2 linked regions of the Labrenzia sp. VG12 genome follow. Each later gene encodes a partner of the first gene's protein in a complex. Links are inferred from orthologs where the notes say so. Each region holds a gene or a part of one and is shown in the gene's direction. Other genes may lie near its edges. The genes, in order: dnaG and CHH27_RS03065.

Region 1 (10,933 bases):
CCATTCTTGATAGCATCGACGATATGTGGCCGGCCTTCAAGCACCTTGTTGATCTTCCTGACCGCGATGCCCTGGTCCTCCAGGAATTTCTGGGTGCCACCGGTGGCGATGATGGTGAAGCCGGCTTCCTCGAGGCTCTTCACGGCCTCAAGCACACCTGCCTTGTCCTGGTCCCGCATGGAAACGAAGACGGTGCCTTCGCCCGGAACGCCGGTGCCGCAGCCGATCTGCGACTTGGCGAATGCCTTGCCGAAGGCGGTGTCCAGACCCATGACCTCGCCGGTGGAACGCATTTCCGGACCGAGAATGGTGTCGACGCCCGGAAAACGGGCGAAGGGGAACACGGCTTCCTTGACCGCAATGTGGTCGTATTTGCGATCGCTAAGGCCGAAGGAGGCCAGGCTCTCGCCGGCCATGACGCGGCTGGCGATCTTGGCGACCGGAGCCCCGATGGTCTTGGCGACGAACGGCACGGTTCGGGAGGCACGCGGGTTCACTTCCAGAACGAAGATCTCGCCGTCCTTGATCGCGTATTGAACGTTCATCAGGCCGCCGACTTCCAGCGCCAGGGCCAGCGCCCTGGTCTGCCGCTTCAGCTCGTTCAGCATGTCTTCGCCGAGCGAGAAAGGTGGCAGCGAACAGGCACTGTCGCCGGAGTGGATGCCGGCTTCCTCGATATGCTCCATGATGCCGCAGACAAAGACGTCCTTGCCGTCGCAGAGCGCATCGACATCGACCTCGATGGCGCCGTCCAGGTAACGGTCGAACAACAGCGGATTGGTGCCCAGCACCGTGTTGATCTGGCCGGTCTTGTCGTTCGGATACTTGGCGCGCACTTCCGCCGGTACCAGCTCGGGCAGGGTACCGAGCAGGTAGGAGTTGAGCGCTTCCTCGTCGCGGATGATCTGCATGGCACGGCCACCCAGCACGTAGGACGGACGTACGACGAGCGGCAGGCCGAGCTGGCCTGCAATCAGGCGGCCCTGTTCGACGGAATAGGCAATGCCGTTTTCCGGCTGCTTCAGGTCCAGTTTGATCAGAAGCTTCTGGAACCGGTCACGGTCTTCTGCAAGGTCGATCATGTCCGGCGATGTGCCGAGGATTGGCACATCGGCCTTGACCAGCGCCTGGGCCAGCTTCAGGGGCGTCTGGCCGCCGAACTGGACGATAACGCCGTGTAGAGTTCCGTTTTCCTGCTCCTTGCGGATGATCTCCAGAACGTCCTCGGCCGTCAGCGGTTCGAAATAGAGCCGGTCGGAAGTGTCATAGTCGGTGGAGACGGTTTCCGGGTTGCAGTTGACCATGATGGTTTCGTAACCGGCGTCCTCAAGCGCGAAGGCGGCGTGACAGCAGCAATAGTCGAACTCGATGCCCTGGCCGATCCGGTTCGGGCCACCGCCCAGGATGACCACCTTCTTCCTGTCGGACGGATCGGCTTCGCAAGCCGGTGCGCCCATGAAGGGGGCTTCATAGGTTGAATACATATAGGCGGTGGGCGAAGCGAATTCGGCGGCGCAGGTGTCGATGCGCTTGTAGACTGGATGCACGTCCAGGTCCTGGCGCAGCTTCTTGACGTCGCTTTCGTCGAGGCCGGCAAGGCTCGCCAGCCGCGCATCGGAGAAGCCCATCGATTTCAGCTTGCGCAGATTGTCCGCATCCTGCGGCAGGCCGATGTTGCGCACCTTGGCTTCCATCGCCAGGATGTCGGCCATCTGCTCCAGGAACCAGGTGTTGATGCCGCTGGCCTGGTAGACCTCTTCCACGCTCATGCCCAGCCGCATGGCCTGGGCGACGCTCAGAAGACGCGTCGGGGTCGCCGTCGAAACAGCCGCGCGCATGGCGTTGCGGTCGTCGCCTTGGTCCAGCCCCGGAATGTCGATCTCGTCGAGGCCGTTCAGACCGGTTTCCAGGCCGCGCAGGGCCTTTTGAAGGCTCTCGTTGAAAGTCCGGCCGATCGCCATGACTTCGCCGACCGATTTCATCGCCGTGGTCAGATAGGGTTCGGAGCCCGGGAACTTTTCGAAGGCAAAGCGCGGAATCTTGGTGACGACATAGTCGATCGTCGGCTCGAAGGAAGCCGGGGTCGCGCCGCCGGTGATGTCGTTCTCCAGCTCGTCCAGCGTGTAACCGACGGCCAGCTTCGCCGCGATCTTGGCGATCGGGAAGCCGGTGGCCTTGGAGGCGAGGGCGGACGAGCGCGACACGCGCGGGTTCATCTCGATGACAACCAGCCGGCCAGTGTCCGGATTGACGGCGAACTGCACGTTGGAGCCGCCGGTTTCCACGCCGATCTCGCGCAGCACCGCAATCGAGGCGTCGCGCATGATCTGGTATTCCTTGTCGGTCAGGGTCAGTGCTGGTGCCACGGTGATCGAATCACCGGTATGCACGCCCATGGGATCGACGTTTTCGATGGAGCAGATAATGATGCAGTTGTCCGCCTTGTCGCGGACCACTTCCATTTCATATTCCTTCCAGCCGAGAAGGCTCTCGTCGATCAGGACCTGTCCGACCGGGGAGGCATCGATGCCGGAGCGCACGATGGTCTCGTATTCTTCCCTGTTATAGGCAACGCCGCCGCCGGTGCCGCCCAGGGTGAAGGCCGGGCGGATGATGGCCGGCAGGCCGATCTCGTCGAGGGCGCGCATGGCTTCCAGGTAGCCTGCGTTGCGGTCGTAGCCGCTGATCTTGCCGTTGTCGTCCCTGATTGCCGGTGAGGAGGCGATTGCGGCGCGCGGGTTTTCCAGCCCGATCTTGTCCATGGCGGCCCGGAACTTTTCCCGGTCTTCCGCCTTCTCGATGACGTCTGCGCGGGCACCGATCATTTCGACGCCGTATTTTTCCAGGACACCCATTTCCTCAAGATCGAGGGCGCAGTTCAGCGCAGTCTGTCCGCCCATGGTCGGCAGCAGCGCGTCGGGGCGCTCCTTCTCGATGATCTTGGCGACCAGTTCCGGTGTGATCGGCTCGATATAGGTGGCATCGGCCAGGTCCGGATCGGTCATGATCGTCGCCGGGTTCGAGTTCACCAGGATGATGCGGTAACCTTCTTCGCGCAGCGCCTTGCAGGCCTGGGTGCCGGAATAGTCGAATTCGCAGGCCTGGCCGATGACAATCGGACCGGCACCAATGATCAGGATAGAAGAGATATCTGTGCGTTTGGGCATCTCGGCTCGCAGCTCGCAGCGGCCAGTCCGGATAACGAACGGGCGTTATTCGGTCTGAACCTGACTTGAGGTGAATGACAATGTTGGCTGAGCGCGTCTTATAGGGAAAAGCGGCGCGCTAGGAAACCCCGCCTGGACCGGAAGATGACGTTTTCCGGAGCAGAAATGCGACTTTATTCGGAGTCCTTGATTTCCAGCGGCAACGGAACGGTCGTCTGGCCGTCAAAGTCGCCTATTCCATTGGACAGCGCGTAACAGGCAAGACGGATGGATTTGGGGATCTCGACCGGTCGGCCGTCTCGATTGCCCTTTTCATAATACTGGATCATGCGCTTCTTCAGACCGAGCCGGTCCGCGGCGTCTTTCTGCTTAAGGCCGAGTGCGCGCCGCCAGTGGCGGAACTGCTGCGGGGTCATGCCGGGTACAGGGTCTTTGGATTTCGAATCGGCCATTTTGTCTTATTCCGGAATGCCTTGGTTTCATGCGCCGCTTGTTGCAGCGCACGTCCCCTATTTCTTGACAGAAATAACCTTGGTGCCGAATTGTCAATCAAGAAGTGCACAATGTGCTCTTTTTGTGCGCTTTTGGGTCGTGCTGCGACGGCCCAAATGCAAAAATGAATAACACAATGCAGATTTACAGCAACGTTTGAGCAACGCATCGTTTTGGATCGGATTTTTCGGACTTTAGGGAAGTTTTTGGAAAGATTCCAAACTGTTTGGTTTGAAATTATATTCTACATATGCCCTAAGGGTTTTTAGCATCCTGTAATAAATGTCAGGGTTAACACAAAGAGATTTAAGTAGTTTTCCGGTGTGCGTTGCCGTGGGGTTAAGAAAATTCGTCGGGGATAAGCCAATTCCAAAAAAGTTTATTTATTAGATTTAGATTATCGATAATTCATATTTATGGCCATCAGGGGTAATTATCTTTGGAAATAACCATTCCCTGTTGCGTGTTCTTTTGGTTTGGTGGCGAGATTTTGTTTTTCCTTATCTGAAACTTCTGCGGAAAATCTGCAATATTTCCAATTTTTCCGTAGATTTTAACTATCGATCCGGTGTATTAGACTACTGCTTAGTCTCCTATGAGTTTGCTGTTGGGAGCTTCTTGAGCGGTGAGCATTGCGCTTCAAGCTACAGAGGCTGTTATTGCCGTGCTAGTGGGACCCGATTGACCGGAGGTGGGACCGGAAGGTCGGGAGTGCTGCAAGACCCAGCCAGACTTGGAACAAAAAGACAAGATCGGGCTTAAAAGTATGAACAATGTAGCAACCAAAATGGTCGTGATCCCGGATATTGCAGGTCCGGGACAGGAAGTGGTTCTGGAAGATCGCGCTCTTGCGATTTCCGAAATGTCGGAACGGTTTGATGTAACGCTCCGCACACTTCGTTTCTATGAGGAAAAAGGTCTCCTCAATCCCGTGCGCAAAGGCGCTCGCCGATTTTACGGTGCGCGCGACGTCTCACGGATGCGGGTCATCCTGCAGGCCAAGAAAATCGGTCTGACCCTTGCCGAGATCCGCCGGGTCATCAAGCTGGTGGAAGGCAATGGCAATCGCAACGACCAGTATAAAGAACTTCAGGAAATCTGCCGCGCACAGCAGGATATCCTGATCGAGCAGAAGCAAATGCTTGATGAGCAGGTCGCTGAAGTCGAACAGATCCTGTCGGCCTTCGACGAACTGGTCGCCTGATACACTCCAGGTGAGTGGCGCGAGACCCGGCATGGGAACATGCCGGGTCTTTTTTGTTGGTGTTTGGCAATCTTTGCTTCTGTAGCTGGTCGCTGAGTTTACTGCTGGCCGGCCTGCAGGCAGACCTGAAACAGACTGCCGTCTTCCTTGCCGGTCAATTTGGCAAAATAGGCGTGGCCGTCTGCCGAACGGAACAACCAGACATCAATCGGATCGGTGCCCTTGACCTTGAGCCGATAGTGTCTTGCCGGGATCTGCTTCGTCCCTGACACCAGGTGCTCTGTTCCCAGATCTTCCACCTTGGCCATGAGGATCACCATGTCCTGCGTGTCGAAAATGCGCAGGTTTCCGGGCAGGCGAAAGGCATTACGCTGCCAGTAGAAAGGCAGCCCGACAAGGCTGGTGTCGAAACTGCTGGCGGTCAATCTGTCGTTCCGGGGCGAATTCTTGTCGTCGGATAAGAGCAAGGTTCCGATTTCAATCACGTCACCGACCTCTGGAACGAGAAAGGTGGCAACGCCTGTCGCCAGGTCTTTCAGTTCGTCCATGTCCTTCTCGCCCTTGTCCTTCATCTGGGAGCGAAAGGACAGGTATTCCTCGCCCGAGAGCTGAAGCTTGCTCCAGAAGACCTTCTTGTTCTCTTTCAGTTCGTTGCTGGCTTCCAGAAGTTGCCCTGAAGCGGAAATACGCTCTTCCAGCGTGCCCCGGATATCGATCTTGCCCCAGAAACCACCCGTCTTGATCCGGAGAAACTGTGTGACCTTGCGTCCTCCCTGCGCAAGATCATCTGTCTTCATCGTGACGCCTCCGATCTTCTTATCGTCGAGAAGCAGATCGTAGTGCTTGAGGGTTTGGGCCATAACGGGCGGGCACATGGAAAACAGCGCCAGCGCCAGGATGGCCTGAAGGATTTTTTGCATTACACCGAATTGCATTGATTGTCCCTTAAATGACTTGTCTGGAATTTGACCGGCACAGCGCTCAAGTCCTTGAAATGCATGCTGTACCGGCGCCACGACCTCTGTGTTCTGCGTCTGCCCCTTGAACCCGGCGGTCGGGTCCGGGGAGCCCGCTGGAAAAATATTGAGCGAACGTTCGTTCGTATTTATGGCTTGCTACACCGATTTGCGAAAGAGGTCAATTGAGGGCGCGTGCGAGGGCAACAGCAATGGCAAGGGCACGAGCAGGGGTACGCGGGAGGGCGCAAGGCGGTATCCGGGCCGGATGCAAAACATCCAGGCAGGCCTCGCCGGACCGGCTGACCGAAGTCGACAGAACTCCGGGAGGGGCTGAAGACCGATGATGTCTCTGCTTGCAGGGACGGCCCTGTCTCGTGGGGTCACGGCAGGAAATCTACATTGGTATGTGGCGCGTTCCTCGGCGCCGCGGAGGCGACGCGTACCGGTTCCACCGCACCGACATGAAAAACGCCGGCTCTGGCGAGCCGGCGTATCTTCAAGGTCTGTCGATGTTTACCGGGGAGGGCTCAGCCCTGCCTTGCGTCTTCCATCAGGCCGGTGAACCTCTTGAAGAGATAGTGGCTGTCCTGCGGACCCGGAGAGGCTTCCGGGTGGTACTGGACGGAAAAGACAGGCTTGTCTTTCATCGCGAGGCCACAGTTGGAGCCGTCGAACAGGGAGACGTGAGTCTGCTCGACATTGTCCGGCAGGCTGTCGGCGTCGACAGCGAACCCATGGTTCATCGACGTGATTTCCACCTTGCCGGTGGTGTGGTCGAAAACCGGATGGTTGGCGCCATGGTGGCCCTGGTGCATTTTCACCGTCTTGCCGCCGAGCGCGAGTGCCAGCATCTGGTGGCCAAGGCAGATGCCGAAGGTCGGAACGCCCTTGTCGACCACCCCGCGAATGGCGGCAACCGAGTATTCTCCGGTCGCAGCCGGGTCACCCGGACCGTTGGACAGGAACACACCATCCGGCTGATGGGCCAGAATGTCCTCAGCCGTTGCCGTCGCCGGGAGCACGGTGACATCGCAGCCGGCATCAGCGAGCAGGCGCAGGATGTTCCGTTTGATGCCGTAGTCGACCGCAACGACCTTGAACGTGCTGCTTGTAGCCTCGCCAAAGCCTTCGTCCCACTTCCATGTGGTTTGCGACCATGGATGGGACTGGGTGGTTGAGGCGTCCTTGGCCAGGTCCATGCCGACGAGGCCAGGCCAGTTGGAAGCAGCCGTTTTCAGGCTGTCCAGATCGAATTCGCCGTCTGGTGCATGGGCAATGACGCCGTTCGGAACACCCTTTTCGCGGATGAGGGCGGTCAGGGCGCGCGTATCGACGCCGCTGATGCCGATCAGGTTCCGGCTCTTGAGCCAGGCATCGAGATGCTTTGCGGCGCGGTAGTTGGCCGGATCGGTGATGCCGGCCGCCAGCACAACGCCGCGAATGCCGCTCTCGGCCGCCATGTTGACGGTCTCGATGTCCTCATCATTGGCGCCGACATTGCCGATATGGGGAAAAGTGAAGGTGATGATCTGACCGGAATAGGACGGATCGGTCAGGATCTCCTGGTAGCCGGTCATGGCGGTGTTAAAACAAATCTCACCAACGGCTTGGCCAGTGGCGCCGAGGCCCTGTCCCTCGATCACGCTGCCGTCGGAGAGCACAAGCAGGGCGGTCGCCGGGGTCTTGGACCATGCGTCTGCAGTCGTCATGTCTTGTTTCCAGATCTTGTTGGTGACATCATGCGCTGCAGGAAAGGCGTCTTGGGTGGGCCCTAAAGCCCGCAAATGGCCGTCTGCATTAAGCGCGGGACTCTATGGGAAGCGGCTTGGATCGTCAATATTGATCCTCTGAAAAAAGATCTTTAAAATTCAATGACTTGGCTGAGAGTTGCAGTGGGCGCCGATGCGCGCTTCGTCTCAGCGCGGCAGGGGTGGGGTTAAACCATGCGCCAGGAAATGCGCGACAGAATCAATGCTGCCCTGAAGGCGGCGCAAGATGATGGCGACAAACGCAGATGCGCGACCCTGCGGTTGATGCAGACCGCGGTCAAGGACCGGGAAGCGGCTGCCCGCGAGACGGGCAAGGATGGCGTCAATGAAGCTGAAGTGATTGAAATTCTTCAGAAAATGATCAGTCAGCGGGAAATCTCGGCGGTGGAATTCGAAAGCGGAGGTCAGCTGGATCTGGCCGAACAGGAACGGACCGAGCAGGACATTATCCGCGAGTTTCTGCCCGAACAGCTCAGCGAAGACGAAATGCGGACCATCTGCCAGGAGATGGTCAAGGACATCGATGCGCATGGCCTCAGAGATATCGGCCGCTGCATGAGCGAATTGAAGACCCGTTATCCGGGGAAAATGGACTTCATGCAGGCCTCCAGCGTCGTAAAGGACATGCTGAGGGCAGATAGCGCCTCCAGAACGGAAAACGGTTCGGACGGCAAGGGAAGCACCTGATCCGGGCACAAGGGCTAACAGGGGGCTTCGGGCGCCTTCAGGGTTCTTCACAGATAATCCAGAGCCCCGGACCGGCAGTCCGGCCGCTCTGGAAACGTCTTCAAAGTCATTCTATTTTGGAAGCCGGTTTGGTCGGGCGCACTGCGTCTGTCATGGCCGGAGCTTCTCTGACGATCGGAAACCAGTCTCTTCATGCGCTTTGAACCGCGACTTCTTGATGAAATCCGGGCCCGGCTAACCCTGTCGGATCTTGTGGGCCGGCGCGTGACCTGGGACCGGCGCAAGACCCAGCCCGGCAAGGGCGACTATTGGGCCTGCTGCCCGTTTCATCAGGAAAAGAGCCCGAGTTTTCACGTCGACGACCGCCGCAACCGCTACAAGTGTTTTGGTTGCGGGGCGTCCGGCGATCATTTCACCTTCGTCTGCGAAACCGAGGGACTGAATTTTCCCGAAGCGGTGGAGCGGCTGGCCGAACAGGCCGGTGTGGCGCTGCCGGCACCGGATCCGCAAGCTGCCAGGCGTGAGAAGAAGCGCGCCGGCCTGGCGGATATCTGCGAGATGGCTGCGCAATTCTTCCAACATGAATATGCCGGTCCGCGTGGGGAAACGGCGCGGGCTTACTGCGCCAAGCGCGGTCTTGTAGCAGAGACCTTGCGCGAATTCCGCTTCGGTTTTGCGCCCGACAGCCGGGACGCACTGAAATCCTTCCTGGCGGCGCGGGAAATCCCCGAGCCGGCGATGATCGAGGCGGGGCTCGTGATCCAGCCGGAAAACGGGCGACCGTCCTACGACCGGTTTCGCGGCCGTCTGATGATCCCGATCCAGGACGACCGGGGCCGGGTGGTTGCCTTTGGCGGACGAACGCTGTCGCCCGACGGGCAGCCGAAATATCTCAACTCGCCGGAAACGCCGCTCTTTCACAAGGGCATCATGCTGTTCAATGCGCACCGGGCGCGGGAGCCGGCCTTCAAGTCCGGCGAGGCCGTGGTGGTTGAAGGCTACCTTGATGCCATCGCACTGTGGCAGGCAGGTATCCACCACGTTGTCGCTTCGCTCGGCACCGCCTTCACCGAGGACCAGGTTGTCCGGCTCTGGAAATTCGCACCCGAACCGGTGATCTGCTTTGACGGCGACGCCGCCGGTGTTGCGGCAGCCCACCGCGCGATCGACCGGATATTTCCGGTTCTGAAGAGCGGCTATTCCTTCCAGTTCAGCTTTCTGCCCGACGGCATGGACCCGGACGATCTGGTCAAGCAGCGCGGCCTGAGCGGCTTCCACGAGGAGGTCGCCCGCGCGCAGTCCCTGTTCGACGTGGTCTGGGACCGGGAAACGTCTGTTGCGCGCCTCGACACGCCGGAGCGCAAAGCCGCTCTGGAAAAGCGGTTCGACGATCTGATCGGGACCATCCGAGACGAGAGGGTGCGCCGGCGCTACCAGCTCGATCTGAAATTCAAACTGTCGAACTTCTTTTTCGAACAGTCCCGGCAAAGCCGAAAAGGCGGCAAGGCTGCGGAAACCGTTCCTTCTCTCGGGATCGCCCGGGAACGCGTCGCTGCCAGCGATGATTTCGGAACGGAGCGCCTGGTGCTTGGATTGAGCATGCGCTACCCGCATTTGCTCGACCGGAACTTCGAACGCTTTTCCAGGATCCCGTTTGCCAACGAGTTGCATTCCCAGCTGCGCGATGTCCTGTGCCGGATTGTCGACGATCTCGAAGTGGCGCCGATTGCCGATCTGACAGGTGGGTTCGAGGAACCGCTCCGGGATATCATGTCGGAGATGATGGCGGAGACCATCGGCCTGCAGGAACAGAAGGGCGCAGAATTCTCCGCCCTGATCCACCGGTTCCCGCTGCTCAAATCCAACCCGCCGGAGGATTTCATCGAGGCGGCTTTTCTGCATTTCCTTGATGTGCTTGAGCTCAATGCGCTGGAAGAGGAGCTGGCGTCTGAACTGGCGGTGGCCGATGACGAACTGGACGAGCATTCCTGGTCGCGGATACAGGCGCTGACGCAGGATCTCAGCCGCCGGCGCGAGGAATGTGCGCGGGACGAGGGTGATCTGGCAGAACGGGCCAAGAAGATCAGGACCGCACCGCCTGCGGCAGCCGCAGGATAGGTGGCAGAGATATCGGTCGTTTGCCGGCCGGCAGAACGCCTCATTTTCCGGTTTCAGGCGGTTGCGGCTTCAAAAAAACGCATTTTCCAATTGACCTGTGACGAATCACACTTGCGAATCGTGCGCGTCGAGCTAAATAGAACCTTTGCAGCCTTCCTGCGCCGCAGCCTTCAAGCCTGCTCGCGGCAATAGTCTTATAAAAGCTGCAACCCGTTTGAACACCTCTTCGGCATTCGTTCTTCGAATGTGGACTTGAAAGACCGTGCGCCGCCTCGATGCTGAAACTTGTCAATGTCGAAAAAGCTACGGTTAATTGGGACTTAAGGGACACGGCTTACAAACCTATCCACACTGATTCCTTTGGACGCCGCCGCTTTCAGAAGCTGGCGCGCTGAGGAAGACGTGGGTTGAAGCCAAACTAGGGGCGCGGCGTGGCCCGTCAGGCCACGAACTGGAGCACGACATGGTAGCCAAAGCGACACAAGCAGACGACACTCAGGAACAGAGCGGCGAAGGCGCGGACGGCCCGCTGCTGGA
Region 2 (10,965 bases), 2.0 Mb from region 1 along the record:
AGGGACACTTGTCAAAATCGATTCTTTTTGCTTGTCGTTCAGCGCGTCGGTCATGGCCGTTTCGATGAAACCCGGCGCAATCGTGTTGACGGTGATGTTGCGGCTGGCCACTTCCCGGGCAAGCGACTTGTACATGCCGATCATGCCCGCCTTGGCGGCGGCATAGTTCACCTGCCCCGGGTTGCCGGTCACGCCGACGACGGAGGTGATGCCGACAATCCGGCCGGAGCGGCGCTTCATCATGCCCTTGATGGCGGCGCGGCACAGACGGAAACCGGAGCTCAGGTTGACTTCGATCACCTGGTCCCATTCCTCGTCCTTCATGCGCATGAAGATGTTGTCGCGGGTGATACCGGCATTGTTGACCAGGATGTCAACGGAGCCCATTTTTTCTTCCGCAGCCGGAAGCAGCCCATCCACGGCGTCGCGATCGGACAGGTTGGCCGGTGTGACGAAGGCGCGCTCGCCGAGATCGGCGGCAAGCGCTTCCAGTTTCTCAGCCCGCGTTCCGGACAAGGAAACAGTCGCGCCCTGCGCATGAAGCGCACGCGCGATGGCCTCACCGATCCCGCCCGTGGCGCCGGTGACAAGCGCGTTTTTCCCTTGCAAGCTGAACATATGGAATCCTTCCGTTGTTGAGGTCGGCCCGGTCGGGCCACGTCGGGTCCTGGGAGATATAAGCCTTAACCGGAGATCTTTTCCAGAAGCGCGTCGATATCTTCCGGTGTATTCACGGCGATGCCGGTGGCTTCTTTGGCAATCCGCTTGATCATGCCGGTCAGAACCTTGCCGGTTCCAACTTCCACGAACGTGTCGACGCCGTTTTCGGCAAGCCAGGTCACGCTTTCGCGCCAGCGCACGGTGCCGGTGACCTGTTCAACGAGACGGGCCCGGATTTCGTCCGGATCGCTGATCGGCTGCGCCAGGACGTTGGCAACGAGCGGAACCTTCGGTGCGTTGATCTGGGCATTCGCCAGCGCTTCGGACATCTTGTCGGCAGCCGGCGCCATCAGGGCGCAATGGAACGGTGCACTGACCGGCAGCATGACTGCGCGGCGCGCGCCCTTGGCCTTGGCGATTTCAATGGCACGTTCGACAGCCGCCAGATGACCGGACACCACGACCTGACCCGGCGCATTGTCGTTTGCCGCCTGGCAGACTTCGCCCTGGGCGGCAGCTTCCGCGACTTCAACGGCCGCCTCGAACTCGAGCCCGAGCAGCGCAGCCATGGCGCCCTGCCCGACCGGCACTGCATTTTGCATGGCATCGCCGCGCACCCGCAGCAAACGTGCAGCCGTTCCGACATCCAGGCTGCCGGCAGCAGCCAGGGCCGAGTATTCACCAAGCGAATGCCCGGCGACGAAGGACACGCTGGCCGCAAGATCAAGACCGCGCGCCTCAAGCACGCGCATTGTCGCCAGGCTTACCGCCATCAGTGCAGGCTGAGCATTGGCGGTCAGCGTCAGGGCGTCTTCCGGTCCGGTCCACATGACATCGGACAGTTTCTGCCCGAGAGCCTCGTCGACTTCGTCGAAGACCGCCCTGGCCTCCGGAAACGCATCGGCGAGCCCCTTGCCCATGCCGACGCTCTGGCTGCCCTGTCCGGGGAATGTGAATGCGATGGTCATCTGGAAACGCCTCCGTAGACTCGTGCGCGGGCCCGATCAGTGACTGGCGTCAGGCCCATGGCTTTTTGAAAGCGGATAAGACAGCCCGTTCCGGACTGAAATCGAATGTTGGCGCGAGCCTATGATACGTCCGGGACCTTACTGTCAAGGCCCTGCACACTCTCAATTCCGAGAATCGGGCGCTTTTCCGTGAATTCGGCCTGCATATCTGCCTTGCAGGATTGATTTGGCCAGGCTGAATGTGAAAAACGCCTGACGCAGGCGGGCCATTTCGGCTGAGAATTCCGCGTTCAGGCCAATTTTGCCGATTTCGCCGCGAAATGACAGCTCGGCACTTGCATTTTGCGCCCAACAGAGTATAGAGCGCGCTTCATCCGGGATTTGGCCGGGGGCTGAACGGAAGGGCGCAAGCCAGGATCTGTCAAACGATCCGACTTCCCGTGTCTCCGCTCTCGTTAGAATTCTCGTGCCTTTCAGAGGGCTACGAGGAGGCTCTGCGCCAGTCCCGCGTTGTCAACATGAGAAAGGCTTGTTTCCATGCCTCTTTACGAGCACGTATTCCTGGCTCGCCAGGACGTTTCGGCCCAGCAGGTCGAACAACTCGTCGAACAGTACAAGGGCCTCATCGAAGGCGCTGGCGGCACTGTCGGCAAGGTGGAAAACTGGGGTCTGCGCACCCTGGCTTACCGCATCAAGAAGAACCGCAAGGCTCACTACACCCTGATGAACATCGAAGCCCCGCATGCAGCGGTTGCCGAGATGGAGCGTCAGATGGGCCTCAGCGAAGACGTTCTGCGTTACATGACCTTCCGCGTCGATGAGCTCGAAGAAGAGCCGTCTGCAATGATGCAGAAGCGTGACCGCGACGACCGCCGTGGCGGTGGCCGTGGCGACCGCGGCGACCGTCCGGGTGGCAGCCGTCCTCCGCGCCGGGCTGAAGGGGAGTAAGAGATAATGGTTGATATCGCACAAATGCCGAGCCGCCGTCCGTTCTTCCGTCGCCGGAAGACCTGCCCGTTCTCCGGCTCCAACGCTCCGAAGATCGACTACAAGGACATCCGTCTGCTGCAGCGCTACATTTCCGAGCGCGGCAAGATCGTCCCGAGCCGCATCACCGCGGTCTCCGCGAAGAAGCAGCGTGAACTGGCCCGCGCCATCAAGCGCGCCCGCCTGCTCGGCCTGCTGCCTTTCGTGATCAGCTAAGCCCTCCTCTTTCGAGGGCCTTTTCTCCCGGGCCAGCCCGGGAGACCCGGATTGGGACCGCGGGCAAACGGTCTCTAACCACCGAAAAGGTGGGACAGTAGGAGAAAGACATGCAAATCATCCTTCTTGAGCGTATCGCAAAGCTCGGCCAGATGGGCGACACCGTCAAAGTACGTGACGGCTATGCCCGTAACTACCTGCTGCCGCAGGGCAAGGCGCTGCGCGCCAACAAGGCCAACCTCGAGCGTTTCGAACGTGAGCGCGCTCAGCTCGAAGCCCGGAACCTGGAGCGCAAGAGCGAGGCGGAAGCCGTTGCTGCAAAGCTCGACGGCGAATCCCTCGTCATGATCCGTTCCGCTGGCGAAACCGGCCAGCTCTACGGTTCCGTTTCCACGCGCGACATCGCCGAAGGCCTGACGGCAGCCGGCTTCACCGTTGCCCGCAGCCAGGTTGAACTGCGCAGCCCGATCAAGACCATCGGCCTGCACAACGTTCTGATCCAGCTGCACCCGGAAGTCGAAGTCGCCATCAGCGTCAACGTCGCCCGCTCCGAAGACGAAGCCGTTCGCCAGGCTGCCGGTGAAGACCTCACCACGCCGGAACAGGATGTCTTCGAATTCGAAGAAGAAGAAGAAGAAGCTGAAGGCACCGAGGAAGGCGACGACGTCTCCGAGGAAACTCCGGCTGAAGAGGAAGCCTAATCGGCTTACCCAGCTTCTTGAGCTTGAGAGAAACGGCGCTGCTTGCAGCGCCGTTTTTTGTTTAGCCGGCCAGACAGTCTCAAGCCCGGCAGGATGCCTCAAAGACTGGCTTCAGAGTCCGCTCCAAGGTGTTGAATCCGCACGCAAATTTATTAACCGTCTATTAACTTTCGGAAAAAATTCTGTTTTTTCAATAACTAACAGCTAGCCCCTTGAGTCTTCAAACAGCTTTCGAGTCAAGCGCGATTCGACTCTTTCCCCGTTGATCTGTGAATGTCAGTGGGAATCGAAAACTGCCGTTTTTGATCCTTGAGCCCGACCCGGTCAAAGAGTATTCCGGATGAACTTGGGTCATCGGGGGACGATATGAAGGGCACATTGCAGAAGGTCGAAACGGAAGAAGACGTACAGCGTCTGGCACCGCATAACGCGGAAGCCGAGCGGCAGCTTCTTGGCGCCATTCTGGTCAACAACGAGACCTTCTATCGCGTGTCGGACTTTCTCGAGCCGCATCATTTCTTCGTGCCGTCCCACCAGGACATCTACGAGAAGGCCAGCCACCTGATCCGGGCCGGCAAGACCGCCTCCCCCGTCACCCTGAAGACCTTCTACCCTGCAGACGCAAAGATCGCGGACCTGTCCGCGACCCAGTTCCTCGTCCGCCTTGCCGGCGACGCCGCCTCGATCATCAATGCCGAAGATTATGGCCGCACCATCTATGACCTTGCCATTCGGCGGAACCTGATCCGCATCGGTGAGGACATGGTCAACATCGCATTTGATGCCCCCATCGACGTGCCGCCGGAGCAGCAGATCGACGACGCCGAGCGCCGGCTGTTCGAGCTCGCCGAAACCGGCCGCAGCGAAGGCGGTTTCGTGTCTTTCGGCGATGCGCTTTCCGAAACCATCGAGATGGCGCATGCCGCCTATAACCGTGAAGGCGCCTTGTCGGGTATTTCCACGGGACTGCGTGAACTCGACCGCCTGATGGGTGGGTTGCAGCACTCGGATTTGATCGTGCTTGCCGGACGTCCTGCCATGGGCAAGACCTCTCTTGCCACCAACATCGCCTACAACATTGCGCAAGGCTACAAGGCCGAGGAACAGCCTGACGGATCGCTGAAAACCGTCAATGGCGGCGTCGTCGGTTTCTTCTCGCTGGAAATGTCAGCCGAACAGCTCGCAACACGTATCATTTCCGAACAGGCGGAAATCTCGTCCTCGAAAATCCGCCGCGGTGACATCACAGAGGCCGAATTCGAAAAACTCGCCGCCTGTGCCCAGACCATGCAGACCGTTCCGCTGCATGTGGACCAGACCGGTGGTATCTCCATCGCCTCCCTGGTGGCCAAGGCAAGGCGCTTGAAGCGTCAGCGCGGCCTGGATCTTCTGGTGGTCGACTATATCCAGCTCTTGTCGGGCTCCGCCAAGAATTCCGGCAACCGTGTTCAGGAAATCACGGAAATCACCACGGGCCTGAAGGCCCTTGCCAAGGAACTTCAGGTGCCGATCATCGCGCTCTCGCAGCTGTCGCGTCAGGTGGAAGCCCGCGACGACAAGCGCCCAATGATGTCGGATCTGCGTGAATCCGGTTCGATCGAGCAGGACGCTGACGTGATCCTGTTCGTGTTCCGCGAAGAATATTACCTCTCCAAGACCGAACCGGAGCCGGACACGGTCGAATACGAGAACTGGCAGCGGGACATGGAACGCCTGAAGGGCAAGGCGGAAGTGATCATCGCCAAGCAGCGTCACGGCCCGACCGGTACGGCAAACCTGCACTTCGAGGGCCAGTATACCCGCTTCTCCGACCTTGCAGAAGAAGACCATCTGCCGGAGCGCTACGAGTAGGTTGCAGGAGAGCAATCTGCGCCAGGCTTCGCGATACGCTCGGTTCCCTTTCGAGAGACCGGGCGATCAAGCGATTTAAGCGAAACAGACAGTCTTATGTTTCGAAAGCCCGCTTAAACCCCTGTTAAAACTCTCCCCCTTACTGTGCGTCGCAGTCAATTGAGCCCAAAGTCCTTTCAGCGAGTTCACTTGTTTTCAGCGACTCAGAAATTGCGCGAGGAAGCGCGCGTTTTTCCCAGAAGACGGTGTAAATGGCCCGGCCTGCTCAAGCAGGACGACATCCACCGTCCCTGTGTCGTGGAAGACATCAGTGTCGGCGGCTGCCGCCTTGCGACCAATACCAAGGACCTGGAACCCGGACAGCGCGTTACCATCGAGATCGAAAGTCGCAAACTTCGATTCTATGCCGAGATCCGCTGGGTTCGAAACGGGGAAACCGGGGTCGAATTTCTCTATATGGACTGAGCTGCAACCAGCGTCGAACGTGTTACCGTCACGCTGCGACACTATTGCGCTCTGCTTCGGTTTCTCCAATGGCCCAAGCCTGCCAGGATTTGCTACGCTTCAGCCGCTGAGAGTTTTTTGATTCCGACCGGAGAAACAGCCGCATCGTGTCGACTTCCGAGCATACGTCCTATTCGCCTTCTCTTTATGGCGGCCGCCTGACCATCGACCTGAACGCAATCGCTTGCAACTGGCGGTTTCTCAATGGTCAGACCGGAGCCAAAACCGAATGCGCCGCGGCAATCAAGGCAGACGCATACGGGACGGGTCAGGACAAGGCGGCACCTGCGCTTTACGAAGCTGGTTGCCGGACGTTCTTCGTTGCCGTGCCGACCGAGGCAATCGCCTTGCGGCAGGTGTTGCCGGACGCCGTGGTCTTTGCGCTCGACGGTTTGTTTCCTGACACCTATGCGCATTATCTCGACAACAGGATCCGCCCGGTTCTCGGCAGCCTGGAAGAGCTGCAGGAATGGGCCGGTATCTGCAAGGCGGCGGGGCAGTCCTTCGATGCCGCAGTCCATGTCGATACAGGCATTCACCGGTTGGGACTGTCGCCGGCAGAATTTGGCGCAGCCATGACCGACAGGAGCCTGCTCGGCCCGTTCCGGCCATCGCTGATCATGAGCCACCTCGCCTGCGGTTCAACACCGGACCATCCGATGAACCGGCGACAGCTCGAGCTTTTCAGGACGGTGACCGATCCGTTCAAGAGTATTCCGCGCTCGCTTGCCAACTCGGCTGGCGTGCTGATGGGACCGGACTTTCACTTTGACATGGTCCGTCCGGGGATCGCGCTTTATGGCGGACAGGCAATCGAGACCACGCCGAACCAGATGAAACCGGTTGCCAAGGTTGAAGCCCGCATCATGATCATCCGGGATGTTCCGGAGGGCGACACCATCGGCTATGGCGCCACGCAGACGGCCAAGCGCCCGCTCAGGAATGCCGTTGTTGCGGCCGGATATGCCGACGGTCTTTTGCGCAGGGCCAGCAGCACGGACGACCGGCCGGGGGGCTTCGGTATGATCGGCGGCCACAAGGCGCCAATTCTCGGCCGGATTTCCATGGACATGATCACGCTGGACGTAACCGATGTGCCGGAGCAGCTTCTGAAACGCGGCGCGTTTGTGGAAATGCTTGGTCCAACTGTTGCGGCAACGGACCTGGCCGCTTATGCGGAGACCATCGACTACGAATATCTGACAAGCCTCGGGCGGCGCTTTGAGCGTGTCTATGGCCTCCTGACCTGATCAGGTTAAGTCCGAAGGAAAGCATATGGCGCGGCGTTCCACCTCATTTGTCTGCCAGTCCTGCGGCGCCGTTACGGCCAAATGGGTCGGCCGCTGCGAGAGCTGCGGCGAATGGAACACGATCGTCGAAGAACAGACCGGTGGCGGTGTTGGTGGCGGGCCCGGCAGAGCTTCCCGCAGCAAGGGGCGCGTCGTTCCCCTGGTCGGCCTCTCGGGCGACACCAAGGAAGCGCCGCGGATCAGCACGAAGGTCGCCGAACTCGATCGGGTCACCGGTGGCGGTTTCGTGCGCGGGTCGGCCTTGCTGGTTGGCGGCGATCCGGGCATCGGCAAATCCACGCTTCTTATCCAGGCGGCCGCCCAGCTCGCCGGACTTGGCCACAAGACAGTCTATATCTCCGGCGAGGAAGCGATCGGGCAGGTGCGCCTGCGGGCCGAACGACTGGGCCTTGCAGGCGCGCCCGTCGCGCTTGCTGCTGAAACCAGCGTGGAAGACATCCTGGCAACGCTGGAAGCCGACACGGCCCCTGCCCTCCTGATCCTCGATTCCGTGCAGACGCTCTGGACCGACCAGGTCGACTCGCCTCCAGGCACGGTGACGCAGGTCCGCGCCTCGGCCCAGGCCATGGTCCGCTATGCCAAGAAAAACGGCACCACACTGGTGCTGGTCGGTCATGTCACCAAGGACGGCCAGATTGCAGGCCCACGCGTGGTCGAGCACATGGTCGATGCGGTGCTCTATTTCGAAGGCGATGGCGCGCATCAGTACCGGATCCTGAGGTCGGTCAAGAACCGCTTCGGCGCCACGGATGAGATTGGCGTCTTTGAGATGACCGGAAAGGGACTTGTTGAAGTGCCCAATCCGTCTGCGCTGTTCCTGGGGGATCGCAACACCTCCGCACCGGGCGCTGCCGTCTTTGCCGGTCTGGAAGGCTCCCGGCCGTTGCTTATCGAGATACAGGCGCTTGTGGCGCAATCCACACTCGGTACGCCGAGGCGTGCGGTGATCGGCTGGGACAGCGCGCGCCTGTCGATGATCCTGGCCGTTCTGGAAGCCCGCTGCGGGGTGCGGTTTTCCCAGCATGATGTCTACTTGAACGTGGCCGGCGGGCTGAAGATCAACGAGCCCGGCGCCGATCTCGCCGTTGCGGCCGCCCTGATCTCTTCGCTCAGCGGGCTTGCCCTTCCGGCCAATTGCGTCTATTTCGGCGAAGTCAGCCTGTCGGGCGCCGTCCGGCCAGTGGCTCAGGCCCAGTCCAGGCTGAAGGAAGCGGAGAAACTCGGCTTTGACCAGGCCTATTGTCCTGAGGGAAATCTCAAGGACAGCGCCGCGTCGGCCTTCAAGGCGACCGGCGTGCCGGAACTTGGGGACTTTGTCGCCAAACTCTCGGTGGAGGCTAGTGCTGCGGGGGAGACCTGACGCATGATGGTGACGGGGTTTATCTGAAGGTTTAGGCTCTCCGGCGACGGACCGGCAAGAGCATCAGACAGAGGAATTTTCAGGAACATGCCGATAACGCTGTTGGACGGACTGCTCTTGGCCATCATGTTCATTTCGGCGGTCCTTGCGATGATCCGCGGATTTGTCCGGGAGGTGCTGTCGATCGTGTCCTGGGTTGCGGCGGCCGCTGCGGCGTTCCTCCTCTATGAACGGGTGCTGCCTTACACACAGCAGTATATCTCGCAGGAAATCGTCGCGATGGCCGTGTCGGCTGCTGCCGTCTTCCTGGTCACGCTGCTCGTGGTAAGCTATATCACCATGCGCATTTCCGATTTTGTGCTGGACAGCCGTATCGGTGCGCTCGACCGCACGCTCGGTTTCGTGTTCGGCGCCGTCCGGGGCCTGCTGCTGGTTGTCGTCGCCATGATGTTCTTCAACTGGTTTGTGCAGCCGGAACAGCAACCGCAATGGGTCAAGGATGCCAAGTCCCGGCCGATCCTGCTGTCGATTGGTGAGCGGCTGGTGGCGATCCTTCCTGAAGATCCCGAAAAGGCGATCCTGGACAAGATCCGCCAGAACAACCTGACCGGTGACAGCGCAAGCGCCCCGGCAGAAGAACCGGCCTATAGCGACAGCGAACGCCAGGGACTGGAACAGCTGACAACGGACAACAACTGACGCCGGACAAAGGCGCCGATCCGACGAAATACCGTCCCGCGCTCCGAGGATCGCGGGACGCATGAGTATCTGAAAATAGATCAACTCCCCTTTCTTCACGCAAGGAAGCCGTTGGTCTGATGCCCCAGGCGGGATGAAAATCCGGCCCGACTGAAGGAGTGTTCGCCATGACTGGCGGGACCGAGGTGCATGAACCCTTTGACATCAATGCCGACACGTTGCGCGAAGAATGCGGTGTCTTCGGCATTCTGGGACACGAGGATGCCAGCGCCCTGACGGCGCTCGGGCTCCACGCCCTGCAGCACCGCGGCCAGGAGGCCGCCGGCATCGTCACCTTCGACAATGAGCAGTTCCGGGCGGAACGCCATCTGGGGCTTGTCGGCGATCATTTCTCCGACGCGGAGACAATCGGCCGCCTGACCGGCCGGGCCGCCGTTGGCCATGTGCGCTACTCCACCACCGGCGAGACCATCCTGCGCAACGTGCAGCCGCTTTTCGCCGAACTGGACGGCGGCGGCATCGCGGTCTGCCACAACGGCAATTTCACGAACGCGCTGACGCTTCGCCACCAGCTGATCCGCGATGGCGCCATCTGCCAGTCGACATCCGATTCAGAAGTCGTGCTGCAGCTGGTCGCCCGCTCGCGCAAGGGCAAGATCGTCGACCGCTTCATCGAGGCAATCACCCAGATGGAAGGCGCCTATTCGCTTGTGGCCCTGACGTCTAAGAAGCTGATCGGCGCCCGTGACCCGCTCGGCATCCGGCCGCTGGTTCTGGGCGATCTCAACGGTGCTCCGATCCTGGCCTCCGAAACCTGCGCGCTCGACATTATCGGCGCCAAGTTCATCCGTGAAGTCGAGAACGGTGAGGTTATCGTCTGCACGTCCACCGGGATCCAGTCCTTCTTCCCGTTCGGCAAGCAGAAGGCCCGCCCCTGCATTTTCGAATACATCTATTTCTCGCGCCCCGATTCCATCGTCGGCGGCCGCAGCGTCTATGACGTGCGCCGGGAAATGGGCAAGCAGCTGGCCAAGGAAACCCATGTCGAGGCCGACGTGATCGTGCCGGTGCCGGACAGCGGCGTGCCGGCTGCCATCGGCTACAGCCAGGAAAGCGGTGTGCCGTTCGAGCTTGGCATCATCCGCAACCACTATGTCGGCCGGACTTTTATTGAACCGACCCAGCAGATCCGTGCCCTTGGCGTGAAGATGAAACACTCCGCCAACCGCGCCCAGATCGAGGGCAAACGTGTTGTGCTGGTGGATGACAGTCTTGTTCGCGGCACCACGTCGGTCAAGATCGTGCAGATGATCCGGGAAGCCGGTGCCAAGGAGGTCCATTTCCGCCTCGCCAGCCCGCCGATCAAGTATTCCGACTATTACGGCATCGACACGCCGGTCCGGGAGAAGCTGCTGGCGGCGAAATACGGCCTTGAGGAAATGCGGGCGTATATCGGTGCCGACAGCCTCGCCTTCCTGTCCGTTGACGGCATTTACCGGTCCATGGGCTTTGATGGCCGCGACAACGACAACCCGCAATTCACCGATCATTGTTTTACCGGCGACTACCCGACGCCGCTGACCGACCTGTCCGAAGATCAGGACTTTGTCAGCGCACCGCGTCTGGTAGAAGTCGGCTAACAGTAAAATCCTTCAGTACCGGCTGGCCGGCCGCTCCGACACGTGGCCGGCCGGTCAAAGAGTTCGACA

Evidence for each region.
Region 2: the proteins of dnaG (region 1) and CHH27_RS03065 are in contact, whole or in part, in a crystal structure (PDB 2R6A), measured with the Geobacillus stearothermophilus proteins. The link is inferred for Labrenzia sp. VG12 from one-to-one orthologs. Residues at the interface, in WP_049624496.1 of Geobacillus stearothermophilus: Lys456, Leu457, Leu458, Pro459, Ala460, Asn463, Ala464, Leu467, Leu535, Leu536, Ile537, Ala538, Gln544, Glu545, Asp548, Tyr549, His552; in WP_033016901.1 of Geobacillus stearothermophilus: Ser13, Glu15, Ala16, Gln18, Glu91, Leu92, Asp94, Ala95, Val96, Pro97, Thr98, Ala99, Ala100, Asn101, Tyr104, Tyr105, Ile108.

Annotation. Positions count from the first base shown.
Region 1 is NZ_CP022529.1:2,618,191-2,629,123, reverse strand. What follows is about bases 7,980-10,933. They hold dnaG (DNA primase), read left to right. Parts: upstream 7,980-8,470; coding sequence 8,471-10,396; downstream 10,397-10,933. Other genes in these bases: rpoD (RNA polymerase sigma factor RpoD), read left to right, coding at 10,860-10,933; CHH27_RS12270 (GatB/YqeY domain-containing protein), read left to right, coding at 7,980-8,278. Outside these bases: carB (carbamoyl-phosphate synthase large subunit), read right to left, coding at 1-3,167; CHH27_RS12290 (helix-turn-helix transcriptional regulator), read right to left, coding at 3,341-3,619; CHH27_RS12285 (MerR family transcriptional regulator), read left to right, coding at 4,426-4,863; CHH27_RS12280 (DUF6134 family protein), read right to left, coding at 4,962-5,798; carA (glutamine-hydrolyzing carbamoyl-phosphate synthase small subunit), read right to left, coding at 6,350-7,531; more of CHH27_RS12270, read left to right, coding at 7,778-7,979. UniProt on the Escherichia coli protein: RNA polymerase that catalyzes the synthesis of short RNA molecules used as primers for DNA polymerase during DNA replication.
Region 2 is NZ_CP022529.1:657,080-668,044, reverse strand. What follows is about bases 3,155-6,140. They hold CHH27_RS03065 (replicative DNA helicase), read left to right. Parts: upstream 3,155-3,898; coding sequence 3,899-5,383; downstream 5,384-6,140. Other genes in these bases: alr (alanine racemase), read left to right, coding at 5,995-6,140; CHH27_RS28615 (PilZ domain-containing protein), read left to right, coding at 5,528-5,848; rplI (50S ribosomal protein L9), read left to right, coding at 3,155-3,532. Also shown: fabG (3-oxoacyl-[acyl-carrier-protein] reductase), read right to left, coding at 1-618; fabD (ACP S-malonyltransferase), read right to left, coding at 684-1,628; rpsF (30S ribosomal protein S6), read left to right, coding at 2,166-2,576; rpsR (30S ribosomal protein S18), read left to right, coding at 2,583-2,831; more of rplI, read left to right, coding at 2,942-3,154; more of alr, read left to right, coding at 6,141-7,137; DNA repair protein RadA, read left to right, coding at 7,163-8,557; CHH27_RS03045 (CvpA family protein), read left to right, coding at 8,645-9,256; purF (amidophosphoribosyltransferase), read left to right, coding at 9,424-10,896. UniProt on the Escherichia coli protein: The main replicative DNA helicase, it participates in initiation and elongation during chromosome replication. Travels ahead of the DNA replisome, separating dsDNA into templates for DNA synthesis.